2 regions of the Virgibacillus dakarensis genome follow, and region 1 is predicted to be linked to the other one. Evidence: riboswitches for the same ligand, from Rfam matches in the RefSeq annotation. Region 1 holds a riboswitch; the other holds the start of a gene.
What was found. A riboswitch is a leader RNA that binds a small molecule or an ion and turns the genes downstream of it on or off. The one in region 1 is predicted to bind cobalamin.
Positions count from the first base shown of each region.

Region 2: linked by a shared signal. The riboswitch ahead of CZ382_RS18840 (fibronectin type III domain-containing protein) and the one ahead of CZ382_RS07075 (DUF4430 domain-containing protein) in region 1 are both predicted to bind cobalamin.

Region 1 covers NZ_LT732553.1:1,401,362-1,405,722, forward strand. The annotation lists gene CZ382_RS07060 (hypothetical protein) at 1-837, opposite strand, end outside; gene CZ382_RS07065 (RNA polymerase sigma factor SigX) at 834-1,367, opposite strand; gene CZ382_RS07070 (ECF transporter S component) at 1,584-2,081, opposite strand; gene CZ382_RS07075 (DUF4430 domain-containing protein) at 2,087-2,533, opposite strand; cobalamin riboswitch at 2,671-2,849, opposite strand; gene CZ382_RS07080 (ATP-binding protein) at 2,906-4,361, opposite strand, start outside.
Region 2 covers NZ_LT732554.1:1,928,515-1,932,875, reverse strand. The annotation lists gene CZ382_RS18845 (DUF4430 domain-containing protein) at 1-342, opposite strand, end outside; gene CZ382_RS18840 (fibronectin type III domain-containing protein) at 380-2,563, opposite strand; cobalamin riboswitch at 2,734-2,934, opposite strand; gene CZ382_RS18835 (uracil-DNA glycosylase) at 3,009-3,683, opposite strand; gene CZ382_RS18830 (cation:proton antiporter) at 3,924-4,361, shown strand, end outside.

The DNA.
Region 1 (4,361 bases):
GTCAATCATCGTTATACCTTCCTGTGTATTTGGCAGTGCTGCATTATTGGACAACGTAATTTCCAGCTGGTTTTCGGTTGATACGGAAAACTGAATTTCTGTTGGGATGGTGCGGTAAACATGTGATGCTTCCCGATTTTGTTTCATTTCATTTAACGCAGCAGCAATCGATGTCTGGGTGTTCAGATCGATGGGAATCAAAAAACCTCTATCCGCACCAGGAGCACGGAATAAGTAATAGCTTGCTTTATCCGTTACAGGTTGTGCTGCAGTTTGAAACGTTTCAGCATCAATCCCCCATTTTTGCTCCTGCAAATAATCCTTGATCACATCCAAGCCAATACCTTCCTGTGTTTCAGGCAAAACTAGAGCTAATGGGATCACATTATTGCCAATCGTTGCTTGAATGGTACCATACATGATCGACTTTTCACCTTTATTCTGGAGCACATGACTTTCAAGAGGCTTATCGCTTAGTGTCTTTGGACTGCCTTGTTCTGTTGCAAACTCCTCCGCAACCATGCCTGATTCATCCCCATGTTGTCCGCTCTCTACGGAAGTTGCTTGATCAGATGCCTCATTGTATGAACTTTTTTCTTCTGTAGGCGAACTGCTGTAAAGGGCAAACGGAACGATCACAAGGATAATAATAGTGGTTAGCAGTGAAACGAAAACAGGAATATGGCGTGTATTCCTTTTACGCTTCGGTGAATCCTTTTCAGCTGGCTTCTGGGAGATGCGTGCCAACAGTTCGTCTTTATCCGTTGTATCGCTTATGTATGGCAGCTGTTTGAGTAAATCCTGCAAATGCTGGTCGTCCTTTTTGGATGATTTCATGATGCATCTCCCCCTTTCTGATCTTCTGTCAGATATTTTCGTAAAACATTCAACCCTCTATGTTGGGTTGTTCTCACTTTGCTGATACTGAATCCTAATATATCTGCGGTATCTTGAATAGAAAACTGATTTATGTACCGTAATAATAAAACACTCCTTTGATCAATCGTACATTTATCAAGACACCGATAGATCGCTTGCATTTCATCGTTAAGCACGACTAATTCATCGGGCAATGGCTCCTCATCCTCAAGTAAATGCCCCTGTCCATACCAGTCAAAAAACTCAGAGATACGGTTTCGCTTCCGTTTTTGTGAGCGAAAATAATCAATCGTTGTATGGCGGGCAATGGCGAATATCCAGGTTTTTTCACTGCTGTCCCCCTTGAATGTACCGAGGGATTTTAAAATTTTAAGATAAACCTCCTGAATCAGATCCTCTGCTGTTTCTTTGTTTTTCACCATATAAAATATAAATTGATACAAATCCTGATGATACCTATCATACAGTTCGTCAAAAACGACCTTCATCGAGATCCCCCGTTTACCCATATAGTCGTCTGCGCTCGTTAAAATGTTACGTTTTTCTAAAGTATAATAAAAAAAATATTAGAAAACTAGGCATTCGCCAAGCTTTTGGGCGAATGCCTTAGTTGCACTTATGCAGGATAAGAAAGTTTTTTCTTATCTGCCAAAATACCAACCCAAATCTTGTGTCAGGTTAGCTATTTTGTATTATAGATCATCTTATAATCGTTTTGTAATATAGCCTTTAAAAAAGTGAGCTAGTATCGGATAAAGCATGATCATAAACACGGCATTGCCAATCGCGTGATAGGTGTCGAATGGCAATCCTGCCAAGTAATACGGAATGAACTTTCCAGTAATAGGATAGTTTGTCAATGAAATAACAAACCCATAAAAATAACCACAAAATATAGAAAAGACCACGATTACTAATAATGGAATTTTATATGGAAGCTTCCCTAAAATCCCACTGAGCAACCCGATAATTGCCCACGACACAACCTGCCAAATCGTCCAAATACCCATACCAAGCATCATATTGGACAGAAACGTGGTCAACACTGCTAAAAAAATTGCAGCAACAGGACCAAGAAATAAACCGCAGATAATAACAAGCGATGTCACAGGTTGAACATTGGGGAGAAACGCAAACGCGTATCTTCCTGCGACTGCAAGTGCTGCAAGTAATGCAAGCAACGTTAATTTATACGTATTCACTTATCTCATTCCCATGCTTGCAAGTCAAAGGATACGTTATCGCCAGGCGATAATTTAATATCTTTCACACCTTTTGAAGCCATTTCACCGTTAACAAAAACCATCCATGCCTTTTGTTCATCCTTCTTCGGTGCAACCCCTTCGATTGACGTAATAAATCCCCCATCGTAATCGGTCTCAATCGCAAAGTTGTCCTCCATTACATCAATCAATACCGCCCCATCTTCAATTGGTATCTTTTTTTCATCGATGTATTCTGTTTCTTTATCCTTTGAAATCGTAATGGTAACCATTTCTTCATTTTTTTCGGTTGCTGCTTGATCCCCGCTTTGCTGTTCTGTTTGCTTATCATTAGTTGCAGCTTTTTCACTGCTTTCTTCCCCCGTACCGCATCCACCTAATACACTACCAATTACAACGAATGATACTAGATATAAAAGCCATTTCTTCATAGTCTCCAACCTCCTGTGTATTCTTTAATCAATGTAAAAAGCTAACCCTGATAAGAGTTAGCTGATAAGACAATCGAAACACGAAAAAATATAGTACATGGAATCGGTCGTCTCAATCACTTATACCCCCGAAGCATTGAAACAAATCAAAATTGGCAGGTCTACTGACTTGTGATGATAACCTACTTTAAGGCCTTCCCATATACTTGATACAGTGGATATCCTTATTTCGTACATCACTTACAGTTGCGAGGACAGTTCCGGTTCTTCACCGGATTCCCTTTTAAGCTTGTGCACCAATTTCGATAAAATGTATTCAGTTGTCTTTCCCTGTAAAATGATAGCATAAAATGGTTATGTTGAACATCTTTACTAATCATTAAAATCTGCTGGAACCTTAAAAATAAACGTGGTTCCCTGATTTAATTTACTTTGGACAGAAATCGTACCATGATGAGCGTCAATAATATTCTTGGCAATTGCCAACCCTAATCCGGTTCCTTTTTTCTTGGCATTCCTTTCCCTTGATTTATCTGCTTTATAAAAACGTTCAAAAATAAATGGCAGATCATCTTCTGGTATACCACTTCCGCTATCTTCAATCATTACATGCAGTTCCGCAGTCGTTGACTCCACCGTTACATTTACATAGCCATTAAGACCCGTATGGCGAATTGCATTATCAATCAAATTGGTAAATACCTGTTCAATTCGATCCGGATCACAATTGACAACCGGTTTTGTTATTTTCTTCGTCAAGTTTAATGTAATATCATTATCATCCGCGATACCTTTAAATTTTTTCAGGATCCGATCAATAAACGGTTCCACTTCAACAGTTTCTAGATTCAGTTGAATATGGCCTGCCTCCATTCGGGCAAGATCCAGCAATTCATTGACAAGCCTGCCCATTCGGAGTGTTTCTTCATGAATAATTTGCGCGAGATCATTCTTTTCTTCAGGGCTCTCGGCAACATTGTCCACTATTGCTTCACTATACCCTTGTAACAAGGAAATCGGTGTACGTAATTCGTGTGATACGTTGGCAATAAAATCCTTCCGTAATTTATCCAGCCGGCGCTCTTCCGTCATATCACGGATGACTGCAACAGCTCCACGTACATATGTCTGATCGTACAAAGGGGTCATGATCATTACCCAATTTCGCCCCTGTAGGCTGATTTCCTTCAAGGCCTCTTTTTCACCATGAATAACTTCTTGAAGGATCTGATTCAATTCATTCGGCAGCTTTCGATTTTCTTCATTTACCGGGAGACTATTTTCAAAATACCAATCCTGGATAAATCGTTCTGCAGGTGGATTGGTGACAATCATATCGCCATTCCGGTTCATTGTGATAACGCCATCCGCCATCGAAGTTACAATTCCGGATAGCTGCTCTTTCTCTTGTCGTAATGCATTAATATGAAACTTTAACTGCCTTCCCATTCGGTTAAAGGCCATCGCCAGCTCCCCAATTTCGTCGTGGGTTAAGATTGGTACTTTTGTATTGAACTCACCCCTTGTCAAGTCAAAAGCGGCTTCCCGCATTTTTATCAATGGGGAGGTGATTCTTGTCGATAGGAAAAAGGCAAAAATGGTTGTTAAAATAATTGCAATGCCTGCCGCCAGAAAGATGATTTTTGTTGTCTCTGCTTTTGTTTGGTCAACAACATCCAATGATTGATAAACAAAGACGGCTTCATCATTTGACACAGGTATACCGACAATCATAATTTCTACATCTGTTCCAGGGATGATGGTTTGTTTCCTTATTTTTTCCTGGTTTGTTAGGACACCGGATAAATCCTTGTCATTATTAATCCAT
Region 2 (4,361 bases), on a different contig from region 1:
TTGTTGATTTGCGCCTGCCGATTGTGTTGTCTTCTTATTATTTTCCTTTTTAGTTGCAGATGACTTTTTTTCAGCTTTTTTGTCGATTGCATGGGTATTGGAATCGCTGGATTGTTCAGCTATTCCATTTTTTTCTTTGGCAGATTTCGCTTGTCCCGTATCCGGTGATTGTTCTTTTTCTCTAGGGTCCTTTGTTACATCCTGATCCTCATCCCCAGCTTGCTGACTTGCTGAATCTTCCAAGCCTGTTGGTTTCTTTAAAGACTCAACACAGCCACTTAAACTGAAAACAATGAGCAATGTCAGCATGACGGATGCAAAGATCTTTATAGCTTGTCTCATCTCTCCGAATCCTCCCTCCGAAAAACTAGTAGGCTATTTACACCCACCTTCTTTTTCGAATATAAAGTATAACAAAGCCAATAATAATCAATGCAGCTCCAGCAATTAGGAAATTATATATATTTGTTGCTGTTTGTGGTAATTTATCTCCTTTATCTGTTGTTGCCGTTTTACCATTTACTGTTTGCTTCTGATCGTGATTCAGATGATCCTTGTCGCCTCCGCTTGAATCTTCATCATTACCTGATTTCATCGCTTCTTCTGTAAGCGTCGTAACAGTAGTGCTTTCTTCAGATGATTTATTTCCTAATCCATCGACAGCTATGACACGATATTCATAATCCTGTCCAGACTTTAAATCTTTGTCCGTAAATTCCGTTTCTTTTCCCTTAACATCGGCAATTACCTTCCCGTTACGGTAAAGAATGTACTTCTTGATACCTGAAGGGTCGTCTGCTGATAACCCGACAGTAATTTTATTGGAAGTTATTTCTTCCTCAGTAAATTGTATGTTTACCGGTCCATCAGTGTCTGTGAATACACCGTATGTCGAGAAGTGATCAACCTTAATAGAAATAACACCATTTTTAGCTTTTCCCCATCCGCCGGTATATTTCCATTTGCCAGTTTGTTCATTAAAATAATAGATACCTGTTTTTTCAACATCTATTCCATCATTGACTCCCATTGTTAGCAGAAAGCTTCCCTTGATTTTTTTGTCACTAGGGTACTGAAAATCAAAGTGTAATAGATCACCAGATTGCTTCAAGCCCTCATGTTTCTCATTTGCTTTCGTTACAATTAGAGTTGTTCCCACTGGTATATCATCAGGTAGCAGGACAGTAGTGTTAGTACCGTTAATTTTTATTCTTTCACCACTTTTGACAGCCGACTCTTTTCCAATTTCAATGTTCTTCTCTATTTGATAAAAGACCGTGTAAGAAAGGTTAGCCTTGTTTCCAGCCTGATCAGTGGCCGATACCGTAATGTTATTTTCCCCTTCTTTCAACACTGCGCGATAGGTACCATCTTTTGGTGTCAGCGATTTATCATTCACTTTTACAGCAAGTTCAACCTCCCCATCGGCATCATCATGTGCTTTTACGGTAAATGTTATGTTGGATGTTGAAACTGTTTTCCCGTCCGAAATACCGTTAATGACAATTTGCGGCGCAACCGTATCAACTGGTGGTTCAGGCGTGTTGTTTATTTTTCCAAATTGATAGAGTGAACCTCCTCCCTCTAAAAACAATTTATAGGCGACTAAAGCCTGAAGTGCCTGTTCTGTCGCCATCTCGTTGGAATCGGCATAATCAGCCGTGTGTTTAAAACCTCCATCTTTATTTTGAAAACCAAACAAATGCTCGATCAAATTTTGCTGTTTTGTAAATTTCTTGCCTGTTGGGTCAATTCCATAGGCTGTTAGTCCAATAATCACCTGCGAGGCTGCCTCACTTGTTATACCCCCTACAAATGAACCACCATCAAAGCCGCCTTCCTTTGTCTGGACGGAAGATAAATAATTTACCGCTCCGTCCAATGCTTTTTTTACTGCGGCCCGATCCTTATATGGGCTGAGACCGATGATTGCCATCGCGGTAATATCAATACTTGGTGTATCAAAGTTCTCATTCAAATTCCAGCTGCCATCATCATTTTGTGTGCGCAATAGTTCATCAATTAATTTTTGTCTTGTCCATTTTGCATCTTCTGGAACATCAAAATATTTTGTGTCCAATGCTATCAGTGCAAAAATTGGTCCGTTGTTTCCTTGAAAAGTCATTGTATCAAACCCGCCGCGGCGTTCCGGACTGTTATAAATATGTTCTATCAAGTTCAAGCCATCAATAGCGCGTGGGTCTTTGCCGATCGCAGTTGCTGCCATCGCCAGTCGCTCGATATCGGTAATTTTTATTCTTTTGTTTTCCAATCCACCAACTACTTGGTCTTCGATATGCAAACTTAGATCATTAGTATAGGATTCGGGAACCTTTTTCCCCGCCTTAGCCAGCCCAATCGCTTCCCACTCACTATCAACACCGCCATTAATTACATTTTGGCTAGCTTTATCAATCGCCTGCTTAATAGTCTGCAAGCTTATCTGGTTACCCACAGTACTATTGACTGCAGATGCAGACACAATCACTGACTGTGGCAAAGTAAACAATAGTGATAGTAAAACAATTAGAGCAATACTTATCATTCGTTTAAAATTTCTCAACTAAACCTTCCCCCTCCATGAATCCGCTTTCAATAAATTCCCCATAAAAAATACACCCCTTTACGAAGTGGTGTATGGTGGTTATCTGGCACAGAAATGCTATGTATCGCCATGTTCAGCTAAACGGATTTTCATCATGTGCGAGCACACCTCCCTATCCTCGTAGGTTGAATGGCGTAAAAAAGTAGGCAGGTCTCCTGACTTATGATCATCATTTTCTATTACCTTCCCATCGAATCGAATGACAGTGGTTTATAATTAGAAAACTAGCATTTACAGTGGCGGGACCGTGCCGGACTTGCACCGGACTTCCCTTTTAATGATTTCCTCGATTCCCATCGACAAAATCAACCTAATTTTTTCGTATTCAATTAATTTCATTGTATGTAATCAATGTCGTGAAGTCAAGCAGAGGATGAGCAAGATTACACAACTGAAAAGTTCCCTATTCAATTCCCCAATCCACTTCTTCAAGCCCGGCCTGTTTAAGTAATTCATTGGTCTTCGAAAAAGGCTTGCTCCCAAAAAAACCCCGATGTGCAGATAATGGACTAGGGTGCGGCGATTTAATGATGTAATGCTTTGACGTATCAATAAGCTCCTGTTTTCTTTGTGCAGCAGCACCCCACAGAATGTAAACAACAGGATTTTCTTTTTGATTTAACGTCTCAATCACACGATTCGTGAAGATTTCCCAACCCATTCCTTTATGTGAATGTGCTTGTCCAGCTCTAACTGTTAGAACCGTATTCAAAAGGAGCACGCCTTGTTTTGTCCAACTGTGTAAATAGCCGTGGTTCGGTATGGAGCAGCCTATATCATTCTGTAATTCAATGAAAATATTTTTTAATGAAGGTGGCTGCGGCACCCCAGGTTTCACGGAAAAACTTAGGCCATGCGCCTGATTCGGACCATGGTACGGATCCTGCCCCAGTATTACTACCTTTACATGCTCAAAAGAGGTCGAGTGAAGTGCGTTAAAAATATCATGCATATTTGGATATACCGTCCGGGTAGCATACTCCTCCTTCAAAAATTCCCGCAGCTTGAGATAATAAGGCTTGCTAAATTCCTCACTTAAAAAGTCAGCCCAATCATTTTCCAAAATCTGTTTAGCCATATCTATCATCCTTTTCATTAATGATGTTATACCAATAGTAAACTAGAAAATTTTGATGGTGCAACCGATTTGTACCGAATAGTAGCACTTATTGAAGCAAACTTCTTAGGGGAGCTATCTTTTTTATAAAGTTCGGGGGATGACTAGGCACCTGTGATTCTTAGGTGATGAAATACAGGACAAACGCGATAAAAATTGGTAAACTTCTTATTATGAAGGAAGGGCTGGAAAGGTGATTCGATGGAAGAGATTGTTTTAGTAAGTATCGCAGTTATTTTTGTAGTAGGTATATTTTCGCAATGGCTTGCTTGGCGGATACAATGGCCTTCCATTGTTATCATGTCCATTGCCGGCCTACTGCTGGGACCTATTTTTGGTTTGTTCAACCCACAGGAAGCGTTGGGCGATCTATACAGCCCATTAATTTCATTAGCCGTTGCCATCGTTTTATTTGAAGGCAGCTCCAGTCTTGATATCCGTGAGATAAAAGGAATATCCAAATCGGTCTTCCGTATTGTAACAGGCGGAGCATTCATTGCCTGGATTGCTGGTGCACTTGCCGCCCATTTCATCGCCGGCTTAAGTTTGGAAATTTCCTTTATTATCGGCGGTTTATTTGTCGTAACAGGGCCAACTGTCATTATTCCATTATTGCGGAATGCAAAATTAAAACCAAGG